DNA from 3 places in the Parageobacillus sp. VR-IP genome. Region 1 is predicted to be linked to each of the others. Evidence: riboswitches for the same ligand, from Rfam matches in the RefSeq annotation. Region 1 holds a riboswitch; each other region holds the start of a gene.

Region 1 (9,796 bases):
AAAGGTACAAACAATACATCACGCACGTGGCATCTTCTCCGATTCCATGATTGTCAATTTCCAAAGCACCGGAATAACGAGAGATGAAACAATGATGTTCGCAGCCGTCGCAGCCGCCAAAGAAGGAATAATCGCCAAAACAAACGCTTTTCCCATCCATAAAGCAAATGGAAGCGGCGCTAAAAAGGTGTTGCCAACAAAGAAAAGGAAAAAAGCAGCCTTTTTCCATTTATGTTGATATAGCCAAGCAAATCCATATACAAGCGCTGCCATTTCCACAGCGACTAGCAAATGAAACGCTCCTAACGGAAACCCTGCAAAAAACGCTGATATGAAATGACCAAACGCGGCAACGAGAGCGCCGCTGTTCGCTCCAAGAATCGCTGCCGCAACAAGTGCTGGAGCGCTATCCAATGCAATGCTGCCAAGCGAAGTTGGCAGCTTCAATAACGAACCGATCACCGATAAACTAATCAACACGATTGTCGCGGCAAATCGTTTCTGGCTTCCTATCATTTTTTCTCCTCCTTATCGCGAAACACGATGGCGCTCCGTTCATATTCGACGTCTTTTACTCCCAAACGCGCGTTAATGACACGGGCAACAGCAAAAAAGTAATCAGATAGACGATTCACATATTGCAATACAATTTCATTAACCGGCTCCGCTTTGCTCAAAGACACGATGCACCGTTCCGCTCTTCTTGTTACCGTACGGGCAACATGAAGCGCCGCTGCAGCCGGGGAGCCGCCAGGTAAAATAAATTTTTCAAGCGGCGGAGCTTCTTTCACATATTCATCGATACGCGTTTCCAAAAAGGCTACCATATCCGCCGTTACTTTATACGGAAGCTTTCCATTCACAATGGCCAAGTCGCCGCCGCAATCAAATAATTCATGTTGAATTTTTTGCAATTCAGCGTAAATATCTTGAAATTTCTCCTTATCTAACAACGTCATCGCCTGCCCGACAAATGAATTTACTTCATCTAACGTACCGTACGCCTCCACGCGCAGATGGTCTTTATCGACACGTCCGCCGATTAAACTCGTTTTCCCTTTGTCACCTGTTCTCGTATATAGCCTCATATCGTTTCTCCCCCTTATTTCATTCGTTCTACTAATCCACACCAAACACGATCAACGCGGTCGCAAAGCTGCGTCAATTGCTGGTAACACCAACCGGTTACATCGCGCCATAATCGTTCCTCTTTTTCCACCGGGACAACCCCCTGCGTAATGTCTGAACCAATCCACACAACCGTTCGTCCAGAATCTTGTCGTTCCCACTCATGCCACATTTGAAACATACGTTTCCAATAAGTTAAATCTGGAATACGCCGAATCGCTGCTTCCAATCCTTCCATTACAACGATTCGTTCGAGTATATTCACATCTGGTTCGCCATATTCGCATTCATATCCGTTATACCAAACGACATCCTTCCGTTCTGTTATTCGGTAGTAAGTGCACGCCCATTTTCGTTTTCCTTGAAAAGCACCTCCGACAATGAAATGCATCGTTTTTTCTCCTTCCACCTCTCAAGCGTCGATTGCAGTGTAAACCCGCCGCCAAATGGCACTGCCCATTCCCAAAACGGCCGTTCTACCGGAGCGTAGCGTTCCAATACGTAACGAATCGGGCCGCCATGCGTGACGACGGCGACATGCCTCGCGTTTGTTTGTTCGGCAAGCAGTATGGTTTGTTCAAGCGCTTCTTCCACCCGCCGGCAAAAAGCTTTGTAGCTTTCCCCATTGGGCGGCGCTACGGAAAACGGAGAATGCAGCCATTGCTGATACTCTTTTATTTCTTTCAACTCTGGAAAAGTTTTTCCTTCCCAATCGCCAAAATTTATTTCCCGCCATTGCTCCATTTCGCATTTCGCGCCGCAATAGTTTCTAAACAACCTCTCGCACGTTTGCCGGCAGCGCAGCAAATCGCTTGATACAAGCAAATCAACAGGCTTGAAAAACTGCAAGTCTGCTTGGAGAAGCCGTGTTTTTTCCTGCCCTGCAAGCGGCACATCCGTATGCCCAATATATCGCCTTGCTTCATTTTCCGGCGTTATACCGTGACGTATGAACGTAATAGCCAAATAATAAACCATAGCCACGTCTCCATCCCTTCCACAAACGCCCCAAGCGTATCACCGGTAATGCCGCCAAATTGTCTTTCAAAAAATAAACGTGCAGCGAAAGCAGCAAATATGGTCCCGCATGCTAGAAAAATAATAGTGTTAAAAACAGAAAAATGGGTAGCGCATAAACATGCGAGCAAACAGCTGCCAATTGTCATTGCGGCATGCGCATCGTAACGATCGGCATGTTCCCGAAAAGCAGCAGCCATGCCGGTTTGCTTCGCTGGTTTTCCGCAAATAAGCAGCCATGCCATCGCTGTTCTCGAAAACACCGGAATAACAGCAATAAGAAATATATCAAAATCGGAACATATTGTTTCAAACATAAATAAAAAGCGAAATGAAAGCAAAAACAAAATAGATAATACCGCAAACGCTCCAACGCGCGAATCGCTCATAATTTCTTGGCGCCGCTTTACATCCCGATACGAAAAAAACGCATCGCTGACATCCATCCAACCATCGGCGTGCAAACCGCCAGCAAGCCAAACCGACAGCCACATAAGAAACAGCGCCAGAAACAGCGGAGAAAAGGAAGAAAAAGCAGAAAACAGGTAGTACATCACGGTCGCGACAGCTCCGATGATGGCGCCGATAAGCGGGAAAAGACGGACGGACCAGCGCGCTACGTCACCGTTCCACTCGATTTGCCTCCGAACCGGAATCACCGTTAAAAATTGCAACGATAATAATAACCCGCTCCAAGCTGCTTTCATCAGAACAACTCTCCTTTTTTGACCGTTGCCACCCCGTGCTGGACTAAAACAGCGACCTCCGCTTCCGCGACAATTTTCTGGTGAAGCCAGCCGAGCATTTTCATATAGTGATAGGTCCCGATATCAGCGGGTACTCCCCCGCAAAATAATTCATTGGAAACAATAATCAACGCTTTGCACGCTCCCGCCAGCCGCTCTAGCGTTTCCCACATGTACGCCGCTTTACGGAAACATAATTTTTCCTCTTTCCAGCTGCCATCACGAAACAGCTCATTGGCGAGCCAATTAGTCAAACAATCGAGCAGCACGACATCTTCTTTCGTAAACGATCCGACCAGCTGGTCAAGACAAACAGGTTGCTCCCACGTTGCCCATTGAATCGGCTGTTTCTCCCGCCGCTTTTGGTGATGGATGATGCGTTGCTTCATTTCATCGTCATCAGCGCTTGCCGTCGCAATATAGTGCAAGGAGAATTCCGGGATCGCTAGCTTTCGCGCGTACCCTTCGGCCACTTTGCTTTTTCCGCTGCGGACGCCGCCGCTAATAAACACCATCATGTTTCCCACCGCTTTAACACATGCAATAATTCGTCATTTTCTTCTTTCGTTTTCACGGCAAAGCGCAAATAACGACCGTCAAGACCAGGAAAATTGACGGTATGGCGCGGCACGATTCCTTCCTTTAATAAAGAAAAAAATAGTTCTTCTGTTGGACACCCCGGCCGCCGCAATAAATAAAAGTTAGCGACAGACGAAGAAACAGAATAGCCATATGCGCGCAATATGCCCGTGATTCTTTCCCTTTCTTGGGCAATCATTTGCTTCGTTTGCGCGGCAAACTCCTCGAGCGGCAAAAAACGGAGCGCCAGCTGCTGGGCAATCTGGCTTACACTCCATGGAGGCTGCAACGCCTTTACTTTTTCAATGACTGCTTCATTTGCAGCCATATAGCCAATACGCGCTCCTGCTAAATGATGGATTTTCGTTAAGGAGCGCAACACGATTAAGCGGGAAAAGTCATTTATCCACTGCATTGCCGTAAAGCCGCCAAACCAAAAAGGGTAAAACGCCTCGTCAATCACCGTAAACGTCCTTGCTTCCTCCGCCGCGGCAAGCAACGCATAGAGCTCATCTTCTTTCATCACCGTTCCCGTTGGATTGTTTGGATGGCATAAAAAGAGAATATCGACTTCCTCTATTAATTTCATTAACTCCTGTTGCTCATATTTCCAATTTCGCTCTTCCGTTGCAACAAGCAGGACAATGTTACAGCCGTGCGCCTGACAGGCGCGGCGATACTCGGAAAACGTCGGTTCGAGAATGCCGGCCCGTTTATTGGCAAACAGTTTGGCGAGCAAATAAATGCACTCGGAAGCACCGTTGGCGATAAGCAATTTTGCTGACGATACCCCTTCTGTTTCAGCAAGCAGCTCCGCCAACTGCCGCGCCTCGGGATCGGGATACTCCATCGCCCATTGGCAAAACTCCGCCTGCGAAGGCCAAAGCGATGGCGGAAGCATATACGGGTTCGTATTGACGCTAAAATCGATGTACCTTTCCGGAAGCGGAATATTGCAGTATTCATATAGCTTGCGAGGATTCGCCCCATGCGCCGGTAAACGCAACGATCATCCCTCCTATCAACAATAGCAGCACAAACGACAAAACGGTCACCACCATAATTCGGAGCGCTCGGCGAATATGATTGGTTTGCAAAGGAACAAGCGGGTCACCGATCGTCGGCCGCCTGGAAACGACGCCGTGATACGTATTCGTTCCGCCAAGCCGCACGCCTAAAAGCGCCGCCATCGCCGCTTCCGGCCAGCCGCTGTTTGGGCTTGGATGCTTGCGGGCATCGCGAAGCAGCACGCGCCAGCAGTAGCGGAACCGCTTGCCGCTATGAGCGAACACCATGACGGCCGCTGTCAGACGCGCTGGTATATAATTCATGACATCATCCAGTCTTGCCGACGCCCAGCCGAACGCGCGGTATGTATCATTTTTATAGCCGAGCATCGAATCGCACGTATTGACAGCGCGATAAAAAAGCGCCAATGGTGCGCCGCCGATCCATGCGTAAAACAGCGGCGCGGTAATGCCGTCGCTTGTATTTTCCGCCACCGTTTCCACGCAGGCACGCACGATTTCCGGTTCATCCAAGTTTTCCGTATCGCGGCCGACAATCATGCTTAACTCGCGGCGCGCCTGCTCCATATCTCCCCGCTCGAGCGGCAGCAGCACATTCCATGCCGCCTCTTGTAGGCTTTTCGTTGCAATCGTGGTAAAAATCAGGATCGCTTCTACGACAACCCCAAAGAGCCAAGAAAGCGAATAACTAATTTTGACGGCAAGCAACGAAATGATATACACCGTTCCTGTTACTGCCGTTACCGTCACAATTCCTTTTACGCGCCGATATGCTCCTTTGTTTAATCGTCGGTCAAAAAAAGAGATAAGCGCTCCCATGCCCCGCACCGGATGCGGCAGCCAACGCGGATCACCGAGCCAAAAATCAAGCATCAATGCCAGTGCAATCGCCAGCAGATGGCTCATGAAAAATCCCTTCGCTTTCGATATCGACGCAGCGCTTCCTTTGTTGCTTCATAAACGACGCGTCCGATTGCTTGGCCAATCGGGGTGATCGTTCCCGCATACGAAAAAGCGGTGCCCGTCTGCGTCGCGGCAATGACGATGCAATCGGTCGAAGTACCCGTCGCATACGTGTTCGTCTCGGGATCAAGGACGTTTTCTTCATACAATGCCTTCACCTTTGCTTCCGTCGCTGTCATCACCGCTTGCACATAGGCAGCATCGGTTAACGTCCCATCGATAAAAATCATCATATTAATGGTTCCGATTTTTTGCTCGAATTGCGCCCGTTTCCACGCATGCGCGGCATCGACGGCATTTCCTACTCCCGCCGTCACCACCGCCCAGAGCGAAAACTCGTCTTGTTTTTCATATATGCAAACGGCATCATGTATGTCGACTGCCGTCATCATTCCAATCGTACTGGAAACAGGAAGCCCTCGTTTCCGTAAATATTGCTTCATCTCTAATTCCGCATCTTCACGGTTATAGTCTTTGGAAACTTGCCGGTTGACAAAATGGGTCGCCCATTGAAACCCAGAGCCAACAAGCGCGGAAGACAGCACTTTGAGCGGCTCCGCCGCAGTGATGGCGATGCAGTCGTCCATCGTTGTCCATGTAAGGAGTTCAGGCAGCCCCCGCTGTTCGATGGCCGACAATCCTCTTTCTGGCAAAAAGGCCAGCAGTGGCTTGGAAACGGTCGGATGTGCCTGTTTGTTTACCGGAGATTGAAACACGGAATGGAGAAGCGCCGGCTCCATCAGCTCTTCCGGCGTGCCAAGCGCAACCGCCTTCCCCTCTTTTAGCATTAAAAGCCTGTCGCAATATAAACTGGCGATATTCATATCATGAAAAATGGCAATCACGGTCAGTTTTTTCTCTTTTGCCGAACGAACAAGCTGATTTAATAGATGGAGCTGCTGGGTAATATCCATATGATTCGTCGGCTCATCGAGCAGCAGCAGTTCAGGATTTTGCGCCAGCGCCCGCGCTAAATAGGCGCGCTGGCGCTCTCCTCCGCTTAAGCGCTCGATGCTCTCTTCCGCTTTTTCGGCGAGGCCGACTTCATGAATCGCCGCATCGACCGCCTGCTCATCTTCCTCCGTCCACATCGGAAATAAACGATGCTGATGGGCGTACCGCCCGAGCTCCACCGTTTCTTTGACCGTATAGCCAAACGCCACATCGATCGTTTGCGGAAGCACCGCGGCAAAACGAGCCCACTCTTTATGCGAAAAAGAAGGGAGCGGCCGCCCGTTCACGGTGATACTGCCGCTTTGCACAGACAGCTCTTTGCTTAATAGCTTTAACAATGTCGTTTTCCCGCTGCCATTTGGCCCTAAAATGCCAAATATTTCCCCTTTTTCTACCGTAAAGGTGATATCATGAAGCACTTGTTTACGCTGATAGCGGTAAGACACGTTGTTTACTTCCAGCACATCGATCACATCTTTCTTTTCATTCTTCGGAAAAATAACAACGCAAACAGCGGAGCGCCAATCAAGGAAGTAATGACACCAATCGGCAATTCGCGCGGCGAAATGATCGTGCGCGCCAGCAAATCGGCAAGCACGAGAAATGCCCCGCCGTATAGCAAAGACAACGGCAACAACAAACGGTGGTTCGGACCACAGACAAGGCGGACCATATGGGGAACGACGAGCCCGACAAATCCGATCGTCCCCGACACCGATACAGCCGCCCCTGTCAATAACGAAGCCCCCGTTAAAATCATGATTTTGCGGCGCATCACGTTCACCCCGACATGGAGCGCCGCCGCTTCGCCAAAGGCAAACGCATTAAGCTCGCGCGCATTCAGAAGAAGCAAGACGACTCCGAGCAGAAAAAATGGAAGGAGAAGCACCGTATATTTCCAGCCCCGCATCGCGACGCTTCCCATCAGCCAGGCAATAATTTGCCGCAATTCTTCCCCGGTCAGCGCAATCATCAAAGAGATAAGGGCGCTGAAAAACGCTCCAAATATAATCCCGGCCAAAATGATCGTCTCCACCGACATTTGCCGTTCCACGGCCCTTGTAAATAAAAGCACAAGCGCGAGCGTCGCCAGACCAAATAAAATGCTGACGATCGGCAAAGTAAACGTACCAAAGAGCGGCAGTTGAATACCGAAAAAAATGACGAGCACCGCACCGACGGAAGCGCCGGATGACACGCCGAGCGTATACGGATCGGCAAGCGCATTTTTTAACAGCCCTTGAAACGCCGCGCCCGCGACCGCCAACGACGCACCAACGAGAAACGCGAGCACCACGCGCGGAAGGCGGATCATCATCACGATTTGCACAAGATCATCGGGAGCATCGCCGCCGGACAGCGGCAATCCAAGCCAGGCCGAAAAAAGAATCTTGATAATAGTAGAAAAGGGAATCGATAACGAACCTATCGATATCCCTAATAAAAGCGAGACCGCCGCAACCGTTACAGCAATGATATACATCGATACATTACTTAAAGATTTCCGGGTAAATGACTTTTGCAAGTTCCTCTACTCCTTCAACAAGACGCGGGCCCGGACGGCTGACTAAATCGGTATTGACATCATATACCCGCTTATTTTTCACCGCTGGAACATCTTTCCACGACGCGCGTTCTAACACCTGTTTCGCTCCGCCGTAGGTAGTAACAATCACATCCGGTTTGTATGCCACCACTTTTTCTTCCGTCACCATCGGCCATCCTTCCAGGCCGCCGGCAACGTTTTTCGCCGAAATGTCCTGAATCATCTCATCTATAAACGTTCCTTTTCCAGCCGTATAAATTTGCGGCGGCGGCGATACTTCCACCCATACTTTCATTTGCTCTTCCGGTTTAATTTGTTTTGCCTTTTCTTTTATTTCTTCCAGTTTCGTTTTCATATTGTTGATAATTTCTTGCGCTTTGCCGGCAGTTCCAGTTGCCTTGCCAATCAATTCGATCGAATGGTATACATCAGCAAACGATTTCGCATCATTGACTACTAGCACCGTAATGCCTGCATCTTTCAGCTGCTTGAGTCCGTCTTTTGAGTTGTGCGCGCCTGACGCATGAGCGAGAACTAAATCCGGTTTCAACGAAATAATTTTTTCAATGTTGAAATCCATGCCGCCGATTTTTTCTTTCTTTTTCACATCTTCCGGATAGTTGTCAAAATCGCTGACACCAACGATTTTGTCGCCTAATCCCAACGCATAGGCAATTTCCGTGTTGCTTGGAATTAAGGAAACGATTTTTTTCGGTTCTGACTTAATCGTCACTTCTTCCCCTAATCCATCTTTCACCGTTACCGGAAACGCGGCTTGTGATTGTTCCGTTTTTGTTGCTTCTTTGTTCGCAGGCGCTTTGCTTTCGTTCGCCCCGCTGCATCCGAACAATAGGCCGAATGTCAGGACGACGACAAGCAGCGCGATGTACTGTTTCCACTTTCTCATTGCTGTTCCCCCTTTTTACAGAAATAAAAAAACTCATTCCGAATGGGAATGAGCAAGAAACGGCAATATGTATGCATAAAGGCAGCCACCGTTGCCGTTTCCTACTCTCACCCCCCGAAGATTAGGAAACGCATAAGCAGGCAAGGCAGGTCTACTGACTCATGCTTCATCCTACTCTGAACCTTCCCATACGGCAAACGGCGCATGCCATCATACCGTACAGTGGCGATTTCATTTCGTCCGCATTTACAGTTGCGGGGACAGTTCTGGACTTTCACCAGATTCCCTATTAAGCCGTGCGGAGCGAATCGCTCCATTGGCACCTTGCTGCGAATGTATAAAATTGTCGAACAATTGACAGTTATAATATTAAAGGATAAGAAAAACTTTGGCAATAAAAAAATGAAAGTTTCATGGAATTCAAGGTATGTAAAAATCCCGCCGATGGCGGGGGACAAAGAAACCATTCAATGATTAATATACCGTTCAAACACAAAACCGAAGTCTTTTACCGTATATTTTGTCTTCGCGTCAACGAGCCATTGAAACGCGAGTTCATTCACTGCTTTGAAATCAGCCAGGAAATTATTTGTGTCACTTTTTACGCGCCCGAATACATTCGCGGTCAATTCCAAACTTTTGTGCGCGTACTCCAGCTTCGTTTCGTTTTCATGACAAAGCTCGGCGATGGCGAGCAGCGATTTATATAAATCTTTTAGTTCTTCTAAATACTTTTTATGAACGTCAATCGAATAGACATGGGCACCGATTTTAAATTTAATCTCCACGTCTAGATCAACGGTTCCCGCTGTTTCGAGCGACACGTCGGAAATCGGATGCTTGTAATAATCATAGCGGCGCAATACGCGTTTCTTGCTGGTTGCGCTCGTGCCATCCAAATGAATAAGCGCTTTATTCGTAAAACAAT
Region 2 (9,796 bases), on a different contig from region 1:
TCGGTTCGCTCCGAGGTAAAAATCACCGCGTAATATGGCTTTTCCATCGTTTTTCCCCCTTATCCTTTTATGTACTCTTGTCGCTTCATGGTGATTTTGACATCTGACAAGAGGAAAATACTTGTTAAAATAATGGCTAATCCGCCGATCATGCCAATCGAGATTTTTTCGTGAAGGAAAATCATCCCCCAGACGACGCCGAAAACAGGTACAAGAAAGGTGACGCTTAACGTTTTGGTTGGCCCGACGTTTGCTAGCAAGTAAAAATAAAATAAGTAAGCAATCGCCGTGCAAAAAACGGCCAGCCCCAATATCGAATACACGACGAGCGGCGATACTGGTTTCGTTGGAATATCGAAGGCCACCAATGGAATGAGCACAATAGCGGCGCCTAGTTGCTGTCCAATCGACAAGGATAAGGAAGAAACTCCCGTAAACGCTTTTTTAGCATACACACCGCCGCATCCGTATGAGAACGCGGCCAAAATCGACAGTAACGCGGAAAAAACGGTTTGCGTCGACAACGGAACAGGGCTCCAGCCGACTAGCGCAAACACGCCGACAATGCCGAAGCCGATGCCGATCCATTTTTTTGCATAAAGCGGCTCATGAAGAAACCATCGCGAAGCTAACGCGGTAAACAACGGGGTGGTTGAGTTCAAAATGGCCGCTACGGAAGCAGGCAGATGCAGGGTGGCAGCGGCGATCAGTGTAAACGGAATTGCCGCATTCAGCGCCCCGACGATGAGATATTGCTTCCAATAAGCTTTCAGCTCTACGCTTTTTTTGAACATCCATACATACAATAACAGCACAATGCCGGCAATAAGCACGCGCAGCTCGATCGTAAGCGCAGGGCCGATGGCAGGGGAGGAGATGCGCATAAATAAAAAAGAGGCTCCCCATAAAGCCGCAAGCAGAAAAAGAGCAGCAATTTCTTTGGTATTCATATTTGTCTCTCCCCAATGAATTTTTTCTGAATTATATCATATTTTTTATATTGACACAGAAAATATGGATTGACAATGGTGATCATTACTCATGATATTTATTTATAAGAGAGCAGTTTTTGGTTGACAATATAGATAAGGATTGAATATCATTAAATTGAAGGTAAATACATGTTTTCTTTGTTAAAGGGGAGTAGCTTTAACAACAAAGTCGTCAGTTCAGGGCAACACCCTCGGCTTTGTTGGCAACGGCAACGTTGTTAGCGAGACCTTTACCAATATTGGTAAAGGTCTGTTTTTTATGAAAGGCCTTTACCAAATCGGTAAAGGTCTTTTATTTTTAATGAAAAAGAAGGGAGGATGGAAGCCGATAGCAATGCCACACTTTCGGCGCGTAAGGCTATTGTAATGAGGATTTGGATACAATACAAAGGCGGAGAAAAGTTATAGTAGGAGGGATCATATGAGAAAATGGTGGAAACGGCTTCGTTTCATTGTGAAAATCCGCCGCTTCGCTCCATTTTTGCTTGAATTTTTCCGATCCCGCGAAGTGCCGATGCGAAAAAAAGCGTTCTCTGTTTTCTTGCTGCTCGCTTATGTCGCGTTTCCGTTTGATCTCATTCCCGACTGGCTTGGCTTGTTTGGCATTATCGATGATATAACGGTGTTATTATTTATCCTTCAGCAAATCATCAAAATGGCTCCTTCCCATTTAAAAAATAAATACGGCGTGTAAAGGAGGAATGGTAAGTGGAATTTTTAACAGCGCTTTTATCGATTGTTATTATTGATCTTGTATTGGCGGGCGACAATGCGATCGTCATTGGCTTGGCGGCGCGTAATTTGCCAAAGCACCAGCAAAAAAAGGCGGTTATTTGGGGGACAGTAGGTGCGGTGGTGATCCGCGCGCTTGCGACTTTATTTGTCGTATGGCTATTAAAAGTTCCTGGATTGCTGTTAATTGGCGGTATCTTGCTTGTTTGGATCGCCTATAAGCTGCTTGTTGAGGAAAAAGGACATGATGTCGAAGCGGGAGGAAGCTTATGGGAAGCGATCCGCACGATTATTATCGCCGATGCGTTAATGGGATTGGATAACGTGTTGGCAGTGGCTGGAGCAGCACATGACAGCTTCTTACTAGTCATACTTGGATTGATGATTTCCGTACCGATTATGGTATGGGGAAGCACGATCATTTTAAAATGGATCGAGCGTTTTCCGGTCATTATTACAATCGGGGCAGGGGTATTGGCTTGGACTGCGGCGAAAATGATTGTAGATGAGCCGTTTTTAGATCAGTACTTTGCCAATCCGGTTGTCAAATACGGATTTGAAATTCTTGTCATCGCTGGGGTTATTGCCGCTGGCACGTTGAAAAAGAAGAAAAGTGAAAACAAATTAGAAACAAAAGCCGCCAACGGGTGATTGGCGGCTTTTGCCTATAACTCATCAAATCCGTTATCGATATTCACTTTTGTATATTGCCGTGATTTTTGTTCAAAGAAATCGGATTTGCCAAGGTCGACTTCTTCATACGCTTTAATCCAGCGCAATGGATTGGTTCGATAGCCGTCAAACGGACGGTCAAAGCCAAGCTGATGGGCGCGGACGTTGGCATAAAATTTAATGTAGGCGCTTAAATCGTACATATCAATGCCATCGATATCGTTGCCGATAATGTAATTGGCCCATTCGATTTCCAGCTCGGCCGCTTTAACGAACGTTTCCCGCACGAATTCAGCGAGCTGAGGAGTATTGTATTCTTGGTATTCATTCAGTACTTCTTTAAAAATTTTCGCGAACAGATCGACATGGATATGTTCGTCCCGATTGATATAATTAATCATCGTGCTTGTCGCGACCATTTTTTGATTGCGCGCCAAATTGTAAAAGAAAGCAAACCCGGAGTAGAAAAACAATCCTTCTAAAATCACGTCATAGACAATCGATTTTAATAAGTTTTCGACGTTCGGATTTTCGGCAAACGCTTTGTAGCCGTTCGTGACAAAATCGTTTCGCTTGCGCAAAATCGGCTCATTCCGCCAAAATTCAAACACTTCGTCCTGTTTTTGTTTCGGCACAAGGCTTGAAAGCACGTAAGAATACGAATGGTTATGAATGACTTCCTGCTGGGCAAGCATGATCATGAGCGCGTTAATGCTCGAATCGGTAATATAATCAGCGACCCTGCCGGCGTAATCGGTTTGAATGCTGTCAAGCAGGGCGAGCAGGCCGATAATTTTCAAAAACGCGTCTTGCTCGCGCTCTGTTAGCAATGGAAATTGCTTGACATCTTGCGACATATTGATTTCAAATGGCGTCCAAAAGTTGGCCAGCATCCGTTTATATTTAGCGTACGCCCACGGGTAGGCGACATCGTCCCAGTTCAGGACGTTTGAGCATTTACCGTTAATGATGCGTGTCGAGCGGTTGGGTGCTTCCGGGTCCATGATGACTCTTTTCGTTAATGCATGTGCCATGTTTTGTCCCCCTTAACTTGCGCATGATTCGCATTCAGTGATCGTACTGGAAGTAGAACGGATGTAATAGGTTGTTTTTAGTCCTGACTTCCAGGCGGTGAGATGAAGGTCTAACAGTTCTTTTGCTTTAATCGTGTTCATGACGTAAAAGTTGAACGAAATCGCCTGGTCGATATGGCGTTGGCGAGCTGCGTTCTGCTTGATGCTCCAATGCTGATCGATATGGTACGCCGATTTATAGTACCATGTTGTTTTTTCATTTAAATCAGGTGCAGTGACCGGGATTTTGTAATCTTTCTTTTCTTCGGCGTACACTTTTGAAAAGATCGGATCAATGCTTGCGGTGCTGCCGGCGATAATCGATGTCGAGGCGTTTGGCGCAACCGCCAGGACGTAACCGTTGCGCATGCCGTGTTTGGCGACTTGTTTTTTCAGCGTGTCCCAGTCGACATTATCGTTGCGACGGTAGCCTCGTTTGTCAAAATAGGCGCCCGTCTGCCATTCAGACCCTGGAAACGCCGGATAGCTTCCTTTTTCTTTCGCAAGCTCCATGCTCGCTTTGATGGCTAAGTAAGCAATTTTTTCGTACAGCTTGTCCGCATATTCAACTGCTTCATCCGATTCCCAGCGAACGCCTTTTAACGCAAGCAAATGGTGCCAGCCGAACGTGCCAAGCCCGACGGCGCGGTATTTTTGATTGGTAAGCTGCGCTTGCAGGACAGGAATGTTGTTTAAGTCAATGACGTTGTCAAGCATGCGCATTTGAATTGGAATGAGCCGCTCGAGCACATCGTCGGTGACGGCGCGGGCAAGATTGATGGACGACAAATTGCAGACGACAAAATCGCCCGGGATTTTTTCAATGATAACCTTTCCGTCCTTTGTATATTGCTTTTCTACGACGGTTGGGCTTTGGTTTTGCGCGATTTCCGTACAAAGGTTGCTGCAGTAAATCATGCCAAGATGCGCGTTCGGGTTTTTCCGGTTCACTTCATCACGGTAAAACATAAACGGTGTCCCTGACTCTAGTTGGCTGCGCATAATGCTTTTCATGATTTCAATCGCCGGTACTTTTTCTTTAGAAAGTCGCGCCTCTTGAACACATTGCCAGTATTTTTCGCGGAAGCTGCCGCGCCCTTTTTCTTCATCATAAAAGTCCTCCAGGCTAAATCCCATCACTTTCCGCACTTCATGCGGGTCAAACAAATACCAATCGCCGCGCTTTTCCACTTGCTCCATAAACAAATCAGGAATGCAGACGCCCGTAAATAAATCGTGCGTTCTCATCCGTTCGTCGCCGTTATTTAATTTCGCGTCCAAAAAGGCGAAAATATCTTTATGCCACACGTCTAAGTAAACGGAAATCGCGCCTTTGCGCTGCCCTAATTGATCGACGCTGACGGCGGTGTTATTGAGCTGCTTCATCCATGGAATCACGCCGGAGGAAACGCCTTTAAAGCCCTTGATGTCGCTGCCGCGGCTTCTGATTTTGCCAAGATAGACGCCGATTCCCCCGCCCGATTTCGAAAGGTTGGCGATATCGGTATTGCTGTCGTAAATGCTTTGTAGGCTGTCATCAACCGTATCGACAAAGCAGCTTGACAGTTGTCCACAGCGTTTGCCGGCGTTTGCCAAAGTCGGTGTGGCAGCGGTCATGTACAAGTTGCTTAACGCCCAGTACGCTTCTTGGATAAGGGCAAGACGGCGCTGTTTTGGCTCTTTGGCCATTAGCGTCATTGCGATGATAAGAAACCGCTCTTGCGGAAGCTCATATAAGTTGCGTTCGTAGTCGCGGGCAAGGTAGCGATCGGCAAGTGTGCGCAAGCCGATATAGGTAAACAGCTTGTCTTTTTCCGGATCGATAAGTTTGGCGAGTTCCGTGATTTCTTCTTTTGTATAATCTTCCAAAAGGAAACGATGATACACTCCCTTTGCGACAAGTGTAGCAATTAAATCATAAAGGCTGCCGTAGCGTTGCGTTTCATCGTATCCGCGCTGCTTTGCTGCTTCTTTGTATAATTGTTCTAAATAAATGCGGGCGCAGACAAATGTCCATTCCGGTTCCGTTTCGCTAATATAGGAAAGTCCCTCTAGTATGAGATAATGAAAGAGCTGCTCGACAGACATGACCTTTTTATGTTCGATTAAGCGGATGATGCGTTCGGTATAGTCGTCTGTCCGTAAGTGTGGAAAATCGCTTGTCATGCGGCGGATAAAGGAAATGAGTTTCTCGCGGGAAAATGGCTCCGCTTGTCCATTTTCTTTCGTAATCATCGTATTGCTTGTTTGCAACGCCATCGTTTTCTCCTCCTTATCGTCCATAAAAAAATCCACTCGGGTCAACGAGCGGATGAAACGACAGCATAAAAAGGGCAGGGGAATCCCTTTTCCACCATCGTTTCATCTTCCCGCTCCCCGGAGAACATGAAACGCAACCAAGCAAGGCAGGTCTCCTGACTCGTGCTTCTTCCTACTTTGGATCCTTCCCATATGCGCGCCCAAGCGAGCTTTCGCATACAGTGGATGCTCCATTTCGTCCGCACATACAGTTGCGGGGACAGTTCTGGATTCTCACCAGATTCCCTATTAAGTCCGAACGGACACCATTGCTTGTGGTTTTACTATATATAGTTGTTTGATTAGTAAAAAACACAATATATAGTATTTGTTGTTGGTATAAGCATATAATAAAACGCTGGAAAATTCAACTGTGATTTTACGACAGAAAGGAAAAATGAGAAATGCTGTTTCGTTGTCCAAGCATTTCTCATTGGCGTGGAGTATGGAATTTTAGCAATAAAATTTGAAGCAGCCGTCCGATACATATCCCAGGAATGGCAAACAGCATCGGCAGCCAAATAGGACCGAAAAATATGCCCAAAAATGTAACGTGCGAGGAATACATCAGACCGATGGTAACGAAATAGGCGGAAAATACAAACGGCAGAAACGAATAAGGAGTTTTTCCTCCGCCAGCATCTTTGAACGCGTCCCACATCGCGTAAAAATATAAACATGGATAAAACATGAGCCACTCAAAGTCAATGATGTGGCTGGCCTCATGAGTATTTCCTAAAAAACTTAACCGAATGGCCTCGTTAAACCGTGATTGAGTATTAATAACAAACTCCAGGAAGATAAATAAAGCACCTTTAAAATATTTTCTATTTAAAATTTGCCCAAATCCAGGTAGTGCAATGCTCCACAATAACTGTTCTATTGCCTTCACGTTTTCTAACCCTTTACTAAAAATAAGTGGCTTTAAGATTGTATTGCCTGTTATTGCGATGAAAAGGGAATTGCACCTCCTTTATATTTACTGCAATTACATTATTTAACAATAAGCGATATTTTATGCTTTTTTACAACAATTAAATGGAATGTTTCTTTTTTGTAAATAAATAGTTTTATGGAATAAAATGCTTGTAAATCGTATTATTGGTTAACATAATCCAAAAATATTTTCTTTAAATTTTTCAGAATAATTAATATAATATTAATGTAATGAATTTTATTGAATAATAATTGAATAACAAAGGGGGAAAAAATGTGAAGGGGCTTAAATCCGTTTTGCTTTGGGGTCTTATTTCCGTACTTGGAGCAGTAGGATTTGCGATCCTCGCATTAAGCCGTGGCGAAACGGTTAATGCGACTTGGCTGATTGTTGCTGCTGTATGTACGTATGCGGTGGCCTACCGTTTTTACAGCAAGTTTATCGCCCGCAAAGTATTTGGGCTTGATGACAATCGCAAAACGCCTGCCGAGGTGTTTAACGACGGAAAAGATTATGTGCCGACAAACAAATGGGTGTTGTTCGGCCATCACTTTGCGGCGATCGCCGGCGCCGGCCCGCTTGTTGGACCGATTTTGGCGGCGCAAATGGGATATCTGCCGGGAACGCTTTGGATTGTGATCGGTGTTGTGTTAGGCGGAGCCGTGCAAGACTTTGTTATTTTATTCGCTTCGATGCGCCGCAATGGTAAATCGCTTGGCGAAATGGTGAAAGAAGAAATCGGTCCTGTGACAGGCTTCATTGCTGCGCTTGGTATTTTAGGAATCATGATTATTTTATTGGCTGTTTTGGCATTGGTGGTGGTGAAAGCTCTTGTAGGAAGCCCGTGGGGCATGTTCACCATCGCTGCGACGATTCCGATTGCGATTTTGATGGGAATTTACATGCGCTTTATTCGTCCAGGACGCGTGGCGGAAGCTTCTTTAATCGGATTTGTTCTGCTTCTTTTCTCGCTAGTTGCCGGACAGTATGTAGCAGAACATCCGACGCTCGCGAAAATTTTTACATTAAAAGGCGAAACGATCGCGATTTTAATGATCATTTACGGATTTGTTGCATCAGCATTGCCGGTATGGTTATTGCTTGCGCCGCGTGACTATTTAAGCACGTTCTTAAAAATCGGTACGATTGTCGGACTTGCTTTAGGCATTTTGGTTGTGGCGCCAGATTTGCAAATGCCGGCGTTAACGAAATTTATCGACGGTACTGGTCCTGTGTTCGCCGGAGATTTATTCCCGTTCCTGTTTATTACGATCGCCTGCGGTGCCGTGTCGGGATTCCATGCCCTTGTTTCGTCCGGTACGACGCCAAAAATGATTGAATTTGAGAGCCATGCCCGCCCAATCGGCTATGGCGCGATGTTGATGGAATCATTCGTTGCTGTCATGGCGATGGTGGCAGCCTGCGTGCTGACTCCGGGAGCGTATTTTGCCATCAACAGCCCGGCTGCTGTCATTGGCCAAGATGTAGTGCAAGCAGCGAAGGTCGTGTCATCATGGGGATTTACCGTGACGCCTGACATGCTGTCAGAGCTTGCGAAAAATGTCGGCGAGCAGACGATTTTATCGCGGACTGGCGGTGCGCCGACACTGGCGATTGGAATGGCGGTTATTCTCTCGAAGGTAATCGGCGGCAAAACGTTAATGGCGTTCTGGTACCATTTCGCGATTTTGTTTGAAGCGCTCTTTATTTTAACGACGATCGACGCGGGTACACGCGTTGGCCGCTTTATGATTCAGGATATTATGGGCACTTTCTACAAACCGCTTGGCAAAACCGATTCGCTAGTTTCCAATATTATCGCGACGACGCTGTGCGTTCTTGCTTGGGGATATTTCCTATACCAAGGTGTGGTCGATCCGCTTGGCGGCATTAATACGTTGTGGCCGCTATTCGGCATTGCCAACCAAATGCTGGCAGGGATTGCGTTGCTATTAGGCACGACCGTGCTGTTCAAAATGGGCAAAAAAGCGTACGTTTGGGTGACGCTGATCCCGACTACTTGGCTTTTAGTTGTCACGCTCACCGCAGGATATCAAAAGCTGTTCCATAGCGATGCGAAAATCGGCTTTCTCGCCCATGCGAATATGTTTAAAGATAAATTAAACGCAGGAGAGATCTTGGCTCCTGCGGCCAATGAAGCACAAATGCGGCAAATCATTATGAATGACTACATTGATGCAACGCTTTGCGCGATTTTCATGCTTGTGGTGATTGCCATGTTGATTTCGGCAGTAAATATGTGGATCAAAGTATTGCAAAACAAACACGTGCCGTTGAAAGAAGCACCTTATATTCCAAGAGAGGGAGGAAATGAGGTTAAACATTATGCGTAAGTGGCTTCATACCATTCTGTCCTACCGCAAACAATTTCTTGATTTGCTTGTCGGCGTTCCAAATTATGAAAAATATGTCGAGCATATGAAAACGCACCATCCGGGAGAGCCGATCAAATCAAGAAAAGAGTTTTTCTGCGAAGTGCAGGAAGCGCGCTATAACGGGAAGGGTGGCAAAGTTTCGCGCTGCTGCTAAGCTGATAAGAAGGGAAAAAGGGGAAGAGCACGTTCCCCTTTTCCCATTTGTAACGTTATGTTCGGCAGTCGTGCGGAAATGAACATCGTGGCTGTTTCTTAATTATTTTTGCAAGGAAGTATAAGCAGTTTGTTAAATATCTATAAAAATGTATGAAATCATGTAAATATTTTCTGTTATTGGACGTAAAGAGGTGAATGTTTTCCATCTTTTCCATCGTCTCCTGGCTAAGATAAAAAATCATCTCCCCCTTCCTCATATAAAAAAGGAAAAAGAAGAAGAGTTGCCGAATATATGTTCTTAAGGATCCAAACAAGGGGGAAGGCAAGGGGATGAAAATGGTTCGAGGGATGAAATCGTTTCCTATGATGAACCACAACTTCGTTTATTAGATGAGCTGATGCGCGTCTTTGGTTCCGCGAAGCGATACGCGTTCAATCGTTTACTGGATGGATGAAACGCCAAAGACATCATTAAGCACCTTCCGCGCCAATTTCGGCTCAACAAACGGTTTGCCGAAGATGCGGTCCTGCTTGCTCAAT
Region 3 (9,796 bases), on a different contig from region 1:
GCTGCCGACACAAATCCGACCGGCAGGCCGATCACTAATCCTGGACGCGCTCCTCCTTCTTTAATCAAACGAATCAACTCCAGCAGCGCCGTTGGCGCGTTGCCGATCGCAAAAATCCCGCCTTCCGCCTCCTTCGCCGCTTTTCGCATCGCGATGATCGCTCTTGTCGTGTTGAGCCTTTTCGCCTCCGCAATGACATCTTCGTCGGAAATATACACTTTCACTTTTCCGCCAAACTTTTCAATACGCGTTTTATTCACACCGACTTGTACCATTTGCACATCAGCGACGACCGTTTTGCCGCTGCGTATTGCTTCGATTCCCGCGCGGATGGCATCAGGATGAAATAACATGCTTTTTCCAAGCTCAAAATCGGCAGAAGCATGAATGACGCGCTGTACAATCGGATATTGTTCCTCCGTAAAATGGTGTTCACCAATTTCTTCATCAATGATTTGAAAGCTTCTTGCTTCAATTTGTTGCGGCTGGACCGTAACCGGACGAAATTCCGTGCGAAAATCCATTGTAAAAAACCCCTCTTTCTTTCATGAATGAATGGATAACGGAACCATTTGTTGTAACGCCCTAACGACATCGGAAAACTGGGAAAACACCGTGCCATACTGAATCGATGGACGACGAATGACAATCGTCTCAATCCCCAGCTCTTGTGCGGCGGCGATTTTTTCGTCGACAAATCCAACTTTTCCGCTTTCTTTCGTAATGAGCAACGTAACGCCAAAATGGCGGAAAAGCGCCTTATCGAGTTCTTTCGTAAACGGGCCTTGCATCGCAACGATATTTTCTTGCGGAAATTTTAGTTGTTCGCATTTCTCCATATTGTCTTTGCGCGGCAGCATGCGTGCAATCACGCGTGTATTTGGAAGGCCAAGCAGCTTGGCAGCAAAAATGTGCAGCGTTTTGCTTCCGATCGTTAGCATAATGACGCCTTGTTTTTTCGCAGCGAGCTCGACTGCTTCTTCATAACTGTCAACAAACGTGACGCGCTCATAAGCAACAGGAGCCGCTTGCCGTTCGTAACGGATATATGGAACCCCCGCGTCTGCGGCAGCTTGCATCGCGTTTTTCGACGCTTCTTCGGCAAACGGATGGCTCGCGTCCACCACCGCCTTCGCTTTCTTTGCGCGGATCAACTCCGCCAATTGATCCGCCGCCAGCCGCCCGAGATGCACCGTTAAGCCGGAAGCGCGCAGCTGCTCCGCCGCATGTTCTGTAACGACGGTCGCCAATACATCATAGCCCGCCTGTTGGATGCAAAGCGCCAGTTCTCGGGCATCGCTCGTTCCCGCTAATACGATAATCATGCCAGTACCTCCTTAATGATGATGGTGGTGATGGTGATGATGCTCTGCAGCATGAAGCCGATATTGGCACATATCGCAGTTCATCATAACCTTCTTGCCAAGCGCCTCTTCTAATCTGTCAAGCACAATCGTTTTTAATTTTGGATGAAACCCAAAGTAGCCGGTTAACGCAAAATCGACTTTGGGATACTGGAAACGAAATTGTTTTACTTTTTCTTCAAGACGCTTGATGAGCACGCCGGTAAACAAAAAGTACGGCAAAACCACCACTTTCCGCGCCCCTAGCTTCACGCAACGTTCCACTCCATCTTCTAACGACGGTGTCGTTACTCCCATAAATGCTGGTTCTACGAGGAAATAGTTCGTTTGTTCCCAAAATAAACGGGAAATTTTATATAAATCGCTGTTCGCATCAGGATCGCTTCCCCCGCGCCCAAGCAGCACTACCGCTGTTTCCGGGTCGGGATTTTCTATATTTTCACCGATTTCTTGCAATCTCGTTTTTAAGATCGAAAATGTTTGCTTGTGAATGCCAATTGGCCGGCCATAGATGAACGACACATGCGGATAATGCTTCTTCGCTTCATCGATCTCTGCCGGAATATGCAGCTTCGAATGTCCCGCTGACAGTAAAATCATCGGAATTACGATAATTTCGCGAGCTCCGGCGGCAACGCAACGATCGATTCCTCCGCGAATTGTCGGCAGTCCAAATTCTAAAAAACTCGTTTCGACATGTATGGATGTTTTGATGCTTGGCTTTAATTGTTCGACAAACTGCCGAACTTGGTTGTTCCCTTCTGGGTCGCGGCTGCCGTGCCCGACAAATAATACTGCTTTCATTCATTTTCTTCCCCCTTATTCTCCGCAGGCAGGCACTTCGATTTTTGCCGCCTGCTTCGCTTCTTGATACACAAATCCGCCAACTTGTTTCACCCGTTGGAAAAACTTATGAAATCGTTCGTTCGGGTGCGCGCGTTCCTTATATTCTTGAATAATGCGGGTGACAACCGATACAATTTCACTAGGCGGAATTCTTTCAGCGACAAGTTGTCCAGGATGTGCGTTTCTTCCAACCGTTTTTCCTCCTAAAAATAAGTCGAATGCTCCTTTCCGATAGACGATTCCGATATCTTCCCGCACCGCTCCGTAACACGCCATGCCGCAGCCGTTTACACCGAGCTTCAATTCTTTCGGAAGCGCCATTCCCGCAAGCTGATCGTATAACTCTTCTGCGTATGGAATCGCGTCTTTTTTCTCACCGTCGCAAAAATCACAAACTTTCAACGTCAGTACATCCCCGACAGGGGCAACGGTCAGTCCCGCTTCTTTCAGTCTAGCGATGATACGGTCTGGATTAGAAGTAGGCACTTCCAGCTTCAAATAATGATCCGGGGTATACATCATTGTTCCGTCTTCACCGACGATGTCAGCTAGTACCATCATCTGTTTTGGCGTAAAATGTTTGTTCGCTACTCCCGGGCTAACCGCAATTTCGAAAATCGCCGGTGCAAACGAAGCGATGTCATCATGGCCAATCGCCAATTTTTGCAACGCTTCCTCCGCGATTTCTTTTACCGGTTTTGGTTTTGTTTGATCAAGCGCCCACGGCTCCGCTTCTTGGCGAAGCCGTTCGTGTGGTTTCAGCGGCTGTTCAGCGGCGCTTAACGTATATTTTCGCTGGTATCCGCGCGGTGTGATCATCAGTCCGTCGTATACAAACGTCGAAGAATTGCCGATAATAACGGTCGTTAACATTCCGATATCGTAATCGAGCATATGCTCTAAATCCGTCAATACGATATGTTGCCGCGCACGATAAGCGCTTTTCACTAATCCAACCGGAGTATTTGGCGAGCGATAACGCAAAAGAATACGCTGCGCTTCGACAATTTGCCGCGTGCGTCGTCCGCTTTTCGGATTATATAGAGCGATGACAAAATCGGCAGCGGCTGCCGCTTCGATCCGTTTTTCAATAAGCGACCAAGGCGTTAGGTGATCGCTTAAACTAATGGTGCACGCATCATGCATAATTGGAGCACCTAAAAGAGCGGCACATGAGTGAATGGCCGAAATGCCTGGGATGACTTCCACTTCGATATCGCTTTCTCGCGTCCAGCCTTTTTCGATGAGCACCTCATACACAAGCCCTGCCATTCCATACACGCCCGCGTCCCCGCTGGAAATGACGGCAACCGTTTTTCCGCGTTCCGCCCATTTCACCGCCTCTTGCGCACGGCTTACTTCTTCCGTCATTCCAGTGCAAATCACTTGTTTATTGCCAATTAAATCCGCAACTAGGTCAATGTACGTTTTATAACCGATAATAATATCGCTTTCTTCAATTGCTTCCCGCGCCCGCTTTGTCATATGTTCTTTGCTGCCTGGACCAAATCCGACGATTAATAATTTTCCTTTCATACTACGCTCCCCCTTTCCACGTTTCGACAATGATGGATATCCCTAACCATAAACTGTAAAAACTAGTGACAGTTCCAATAATCAAAAACACTTTTTCTCTCATTCTTGCTTTCATAAATCCCCAGGAAAGACAAAAAGTCATTCCAATCGTTGCGATCAATAAGCCTACGACAAATAAGCTAAGCTGTAGCGCCGCCATGCTCATATTTTCTTTCCCGGCTGCATGTGCTAAAATAGCCAGCTGCGTTGGGCTTTCCACCCCAATCCCATGAAGAATGCCAATAATAAACGCGCTGATCCAGCCGAAGCGCAAAAACGAAACAGCACTTTCTTTCTTTTTGTTTTTCTGAAAATATCGAGTCATTTTATCTATCAATTCGTATAACACCTTTATTCGGCTTTTAACCTCATTTTTATAGAAAAGCGAAAATAACATCATTCCTCCGAGAATAATAAGCGTACACCCAACCGTCGCCTCTAAAATACGGATGGTCGAAGAAGGAAGATGAAATCCAAGAAAAATAGCGATCAGTCCCATAAAAAACACTATAGACCCGTGACCAAACGCATACATAATCCCTAGCGATACTTGCCTTTTACGGTGCGCCTCGCTCCCAACCATATCAGCAATAGCAGCAACATGATCACTATCCATCCCATGACGAATTCCGAGAAAAACTGCCAGCATGACATATGTCACAAATTCCAATGTTACACCCCTCGCTTTGCCAATTTGTGCTTCTTTTTTGCAAAATAAAAAGCACCTCTATACGCAGAGGTGCAGAAAAATGCATACAAATATAGCCAAAAAGTATGCCATTCTCCCGCACGTCTACCTATAATCCCGTAGGTATCCGTCCGAACAAATAAGGCAGGTCTCCTGACTTAGGATCATCGCTTTGCTGCGCCTTCCCGAAGTTTCCTTCAGTGACATCATGCAACAAAGCTCCCCATCACAGTGGCGGGTACCGTGACGGATTTTCACCGTACTTCCCTTTTAAGCCTGTTCTCTGATGAGAAAGGCACCTTATTTGCTTGGCATATGATATCAATTTTTCATAGAACATTTCTGTTATTCATAGTAGTATAAATTTTCAAACGGCGTCAATCACTTTTTTTCAGCAAGTCCGTTTTTGCCAATACAATCCCGTCGCGATCCGCATATACATAGGCGCCTGGCTCCCAAAGAACACCGCCAAATTCAAGCGCGACATCCCGCTTTCCTTTTCCTTCTTTTTTGCTTTTCACGGGGCATGTACCGATCGCCATCACCCCAAGCGGCATATTGGCGATCTCTGCAGAATCGCGAATGCAGCCATGGATAATCACGCCCGCAAGTCCACGATCGCAGGCGATTTGCGCCAAACGATCTCCAAGCAGCGCGCAATTGCGTGAGCCTTTTCCGTCCACAACTAACACTGTTCCCGCAGGAACCGTTTCTAATGCCTCGCGGACGAGCACATTATCCTCCAATACATCAACTGTCGCAATCGGTCCGGAAAATTCCATTTTGCCGCCATATGATTGCATTGGCAGCTGGCAAACTTGCAATTCACCTAAAAATTCATCGCATAAATCTGCTGTTTTCACCATCATTCCCTCCTCGCTACGTCTTATATTTGACATATTTGTCGAAACTCCTTCTTTTTCCACAAAAAAACAGACAAGCGACATTGCTTGTCTGTTAGAGACTGGGCTAGCTGGATTCGAACCAGCGCATCACGGAGTCAAAGTCCGTTGCCTTACCGCTTGGCTATAGCCCAACGATCACTTTTTAACGTTTTCTTCGCAAGAGATTTTCCATTCCTATTATTTCCCGCATTTTTTTCTCTTTATACATGCCGGACAGCGATATGCAAAATATGCCACATATCACGAACGTAGTTCATGCAATAACATCTGCTGCTCCAACGTGCTTTCGGTGGTCAAATAATACACAAGCAATGACACTAAAAAAGGAATAGAGAGGTGGATGAAAAAATGTTTTGGCCATGAAAGGCATTGTTGCATTGCTTTTCTTTCTATTAGGAATTTGTTGTTAGCCGGGGAGAACGAGACTGGCTTGTTTTCTTGCCAATGCTTTGTTGTCAGGAGCGCTCAATGATGGCGGCCGGATCAGGGCACAGAATCCAAACAAGACCGAAGCTATAGAATAACACCCATGTCTTGCTTGTTTGCCTTTCTCCTTCCGAACATCCTTGTTGTCCTGTTGTTTCTTTTCTTGAGATAAAGCCGTTTTGCACTTCGCTTATCATCAATGTATGTCCCTCGATGTTTTGCAAAAAATAATGTCACCATTCAAGAACCGCTGCCCGCCTAGTTGATTCGTCGCAACCACCATACATGCTTCCCGGCATGGTATCATTCACGAAAATTTGCGCAGAAAATCCACAACTTTTGCACTACAAAGAATGGCAACATTTTCATTCACCATCGCTCTATCTTTTTGATTAATGCAATACCATGTAAAAAGGAGGGAAGTAGCCGTGAACAAAGCGACAATCGTGGCGATACCGCTTTTACTTGTGCTTCTTGCATCATACGCTTCTAATCTTTGGGCAGCGGATGATGTCAAGCAAAAGCCCTCTACTCGTCATCCAGCCAGTCAGCATATTACTGTCGTCGCCCATCGCGGCGCATCAGGCTACGCTCCAGAGCATACGCTATCCGCATACAAAAAAGCGCTGGAAATGAAAGCCGACTACATTGAACTGGACTTGCATATGACGAAAGACGGAGAGTTAGTCGCCATTCACGATGCCACACTGGCCAGAACGACCAATGTAGAACAAGTTTATCCGAATCGTGCTCCTTGGAGAGTAAGGGATTTTACGCTGGCGGAAATAAAGCGACTTGATGCTGGCACATGGTTCAATAAAATGTTCCCGCAATATGCTAACAAGCAGTATAGAAAGGAAAAAATTCCTACTCTCCAAGAAGTAATCGATTGGCTTGCGCAATGCAGGTCGAAAACAGCTCTGTACATTGAAACAAAAGATCCAAACATTTATCTTGGCATGGAAGAAAAACTAGTCGGCATTTTAAAAAAGAACAGATACTTGCAAAAAAGTAAAGTCATTTTCCAATCGTTCAGCGAAGCAAGCTTACGCAAATTACAGAAAATAGTCCCTCACGATATTCCGCTCATTCAGCTATATAGCCCTGCCATGCTCAAGGGCCAAAACCTTGATGACGTACTGGATCGAGCCACCGAATATGCTGAAGGAGTTGCACCAGATCAATCGCTCGTTACTCTAGAATTTGTGCAAAAGGCACATAAACGCCATCTCGTTGTTTATCCATACACTGTCAATACGAAAGAGGAGATGCTAAAACAATTATCGTTAGGAGTGGATGGAATGTTTACGGATTACCCTGATCAATTAGTAGAACTGAACAAGAAAAAGTTCACCGCAAAATCGCTGGTGCCGATCTTCTAAAATGATGCGGTTTTCCATGTTCATTGAAGCAAGCCGCCGATGATAGGCGGCTTGCTTTTTTGTATGCAAAAAGCTGCTGTCCTACACCTCTGCATACCCGTTTTTTGTTCATTGACAAAATATCTTTTTTTTCGTATTATTAGTAAAATTATCTTCCTCTACAATCCAAGGTTGATAGGGAGGATCATCATGTGGAACATTCGTCCGGCCACGCCAAACGATGCGGAAGGGATTTTATTCCATACAAAAACGATATTAGAAACAAGTCCATTTATGCTGACGACTCCAGATGAATTTATGATGACAGTCGAACGCCAGCGGCAATGGATTATTGATCAGCAACAATCAGGAAACTTGATTTTAGTAGCGGAAGAAAACAGGAAAATCATCGGTTTACTGAACACGCAGAGGGGAAAGAAACAACGGCTTCGTCACATCGTCTCATTCGGCATCAGCCTTCAAGAAGCGTACTGCAATCAAAGCATTGGTTCTCAGCTTATTCAGCATATGATCGAGTGGGCCAAAAAGGAAGGGATTGAAAAAATCACCTTGAACGTCATGGCCTCGAACGAGCGAGCCATTCATGTATATAAAAAATTTGGATTTCAACAAGAAGGCTATCTCCGCCGCCAACTAAAATTGGAAGACGGCACCTATGTGGACGATATCATCATGTCCTTATTTCTGTAGGCGTGTTTGGACAACATAGAGAATTACGACAAAACCAATCACGCAAATGACGATAAGGTAAGAAAGGATTTAATCTATCTTCCTTCAACTCTTCCGCCGCCACGTGCTGCGTCGGCGGTGTTCCTTTTCCAAACGCTTCGATGTCAGGCTTGGAGAGCGACAACGGTTTTGTCAGCGAGCAAATTCCTGTGACCCAATCCGTATCGTCATACGCATAAACGAGATACTCTTTTCCGGCTTCAAACGGATACCCGCAAGCTGCCTCGCTAAAGCCGGTGTACACGACAACATGTGTTTCGTTTACCCCTTTCCACGTGCGATCGACCGAAAAAATAACCACACGTTATGAAACCCGCTCTCCGATTTCCGGTTCTTTCCGCGTTGTTTCATAAATACGAACGACCTTCCCGGAAAACACCGCATCACTTTTCGTAAACTCTTCCGACGGAGAACGAGGTGGAACGCACGAACACGCATATGTCCGCGCTCCCCCATACAGGCAAAAAAGGACAGCAATACCAAGCAGCCACCACCAGCATCGTTTCATTAAACCACCCTTTTTCTTCATTAGTCGCAGCCAAAGGGCAGTTGGTTACAATTCGGCACCTTTAGCGAGTTCCTCCAGCCGCTTTAACGCTTCCTCCTTATCGAAAGAACTGTACCAGCGATCATTGTGCACATCTAAAATACGGTAATGCTTGCTGATGAGGTTTTGCTGGAGGCGAAACGGCCCCATCCGCTTAATTTCTCTCCACCATACTTTTCCGCCGAGCGTCTTTCCTTTCGGTACATCGATTTCTTCATGGGCGATCGTTTCAATCACTTCAAGCGGGCTATCGCCAAGCACCGATTCGATAATTTCGCTATCACGGAATAGCGCGCATAACGCGACGACTTGCGTCCAGCTTGCCTGTATCCGCTCTTTTTCAATTTGCACGAGCGTTTTTTTCGAAATCCCCAGCACTTCCGCCATCTTATCTTGTGTATACCCTTTTTCGTCGCGAATTAACTTCATTTTGCTGGAGAGAAGATCGATTACTTCTTGTTTATCCATTATTCTCCCTTCTTTTGTTTACATAATATAATTACTGTTACTTTAATATTTCCCTTGCAAAAGTAATCGTACAATTTTTGGCTTTATTCGTAAATATCCTAATTGCCATTTTCTCGTTTTATCAATTATAATGGCAAAAAATACGAAGGGGGAAACGAACTTGCTGCAAATCGTACAATACAAAAATGGACCGTTCTTGCTTTCCACCGATCCAGCGCTTGTGCAAATCGACCGCGTCTGTGAATTTCTCGCCCGCTCCTATTGGGCGAATACGAGAGACCGCGCGACGATTATAAAGTCGCTCGAACATTCCTTATGCTTTTCCTTGTTCCACGAACAGATGCAAATCGGATTAGCGCGGGTCATTACCGACGGAGCGACCTTTGCCTATTTGTGCGATGTCTTTATTGATGAGGAATTTCGAGGGCAAGGGCTTGGGAAATGGCTCGTGGAATGTGTGTTGCAGCATCCTGATATCGCTGCGGTAAGACGCATTTTATTAGTGACAAAAGATGCGCATGGCTTGTATCGGCAGTTTGGATTTCAGCCGCCAATGCAGCCCGAGCGGCTAATGGAAAAGATCAACCCGCAGGCATGAGGCAATCGTATAAATTCTACGGCATGAGCGTCATATTCCTGACTCATGCCGTAATCTTTTCATTTTTGATAGTGCAGTTGCTTATTGAAAGAAAATGCTAAGCATTGGAAACCGGACTCACGTTTCCAATATAAGCAAACGAGAAGCTGGTCATATGATCGCACCTTCTCTATAAAGAAGGAGGTGCATAATAAGGGGAAAGATTATTTTTTTACAAACGAAAACGAAATCTTTTTCTCCTTGTCGTCCCACACCAAAACAGCGTCGA

What was found. A riboswitch is a leader RNA that binds a small molecule or an ion and turns the genes downstream of it on or off. The one in region 1 is predicted to bind cobalamin.
Region 2: it holds a riboswitch for cobalamin, as region 1 does, so the genes downstream of both, HT574_RS00455 (ribonucleoside-diphosphate reductase subunit alpha) here and HT574_RS14200 (ABC transporter substrate-binding protein) in region 1, are expected to answer to the same signal.
Region 3: it holds a riboswitch for cobalamin, as region 1 does, so the genes downstream of both, HT574_RS09620 (HoxN/HupN/NixA family nickel/cobalt transporter) here and HT574_RS14200 (ABC transporter substrate-binding protein) in region 1, are expected to answer to the same signal.

What each region holds. Positions count from the first base shown of each region.
Region 1 is NZ_JABVYQ010000005.1:223,790-233,585, reverse strand. It holds gene HT574_RS14255 (AIR synthase related protein) at 1-26, opposite strand, end outside; gene HT574_RS14250 (ECF transporter S component) at 19-516, opposite strand; gene HT574_RS14245 (cob(I)yrinic acid a,c-diamide adenosyltransferase) at 513-1,088, opposite strand; gene HT574_RS14240 (bifunctional adenosylcobinamide kinase/adenosylcobinamide-phosphate guanylyltransferase) at 1,103-1,519, opposite strand; gene HT574_RS14235 (histidine phosphatase family protein) at 1,453-2,106, opposite strand; gene cobS (adenosylcobinamide-GDP ribazoletransferase) at 2,064-2,852, opposite strand; gene HT574_RS14225 (bifunctional adenosylcobinamide kinase/adenosylcobinamide-phosphate guanylyltransferase) at 2,852-3,409, opposite strand; gene cobD (threonine-phosphate decarboxylase CobD) at 3,406-4,476, opposite strand; gene cbiB (adenosylcobinamide-phosphate synthase CbiB) at 4,433-5,404, opposite strand; gene HT574_RS14210 (adenosylcobinamide amidohydrolase) at 5,401-6,885, opposite strand; gene HT574_RS14205 (FecCD family ABC transporter permease) at 6,885-7,940, opposite strand; gene HT574_RS14200 (ABC transporter substrate-binding protein) at 7,906-8,868, opposite strand; cobalamin riboswitch at 8,996-9,209, opposite strand; gene HT574_RS14195 (PH domain-containing protein) at 9,336-9,796, opposite strand, start outside.
Region 2 is NZ_JABVYQ010000001.1:55,625-65,420, forward strand. It holds gene HT574_RS00430 (antibiotic biosynthesis monooxygenase family protein) at 1-47, opposite strand, end outside; gene HT574_RS00435 (DMT family transporter) at 60-950, opposite strand; gene HT574_RS00440 (YkvA family protein) at 1,414-1,686, shown strand; gene HT574_RS00445 (TerC family protein) at 1,701-2,375, shown strand; gene HT574_RS00450 (ribonucleotide-diphosphate reductase subunit beta) at 2,390-3,430, opposite strand; gene HT574_RS00455 (ribonucleoside-diphosphate reductase subunit alpha) at 3,443-5,728, opposite strand; cobalamin riboswitch at 5,857-6,054, opposite strand; gene HT574_RS00460 (DUF5683 domain-containing protein) at 6,198-6,659, opposite strand; gene HT574_RS00465 (carbon starvation CstA family protein) at 6,980-9,058, shown strand; gene HT574_RS00470 (YbdD/YjiX family protein) at 9,051-9,254, shown strand.
Region 3 is NZ_JABVYQ010000003.1:323,401-333,196, reverse strand. It holds gene HT574_RS09640 (precorrin-8X methylmutase) at 1-524, opposite strand, end outside; gene cobK (precorrin-6A reductase) at 546-1,325, opposite strand; gene HT574_RS09630 (sirohydrochlorin chelatase) at 1,338-2,168, opposite strand; gene cobJ (precorrin-3B C(17)-methyltransferase) at 2,184-3,746, opposite strand; gene HT574_RS09620 (HoxN/HupN/NixA family nickel/cobalt transporter) at 3,748-4,446, opposite strand; cobalamin riboswitch at 4,600-4,791, opposite strand; gene rraA (ribonuclease E activity regulator RraA) at 4,851-5,336, opposite strand; tRNA gene HT574_RS09610 (tRNA-Gln) at 5,438-5,509, opposite strand; gene HT574_RS09605 (hypothetical protein) at 5,834-6,004, opposite strand; gene HT574_RS09600 (glycerophosphodiester phosphodiesterase) at 6,233-7,186, shown strand; gene HT574_RS09595 (GNAT family N-acetyltransferase) at 7,376-7,876, shown strand; gene HT574_RS09590 (hypothetical protein) at 7,857-8,216, opposite strand; gene HT574_RS09585 (hypothetical protein) at 8,220-8,423, opposite strand; gene HT574_RS09580 (helix-turn-helix transcriptional regulator) at 8,469-8,930, opposite strand; gene HT574_RS09575 (GNAT family N-acetyltransferase) at 9,091-9,528, shown strand; gene HT574_RS09570 (DNA topoisomerase III) at 9,732-9,796, opposite strand, start outside.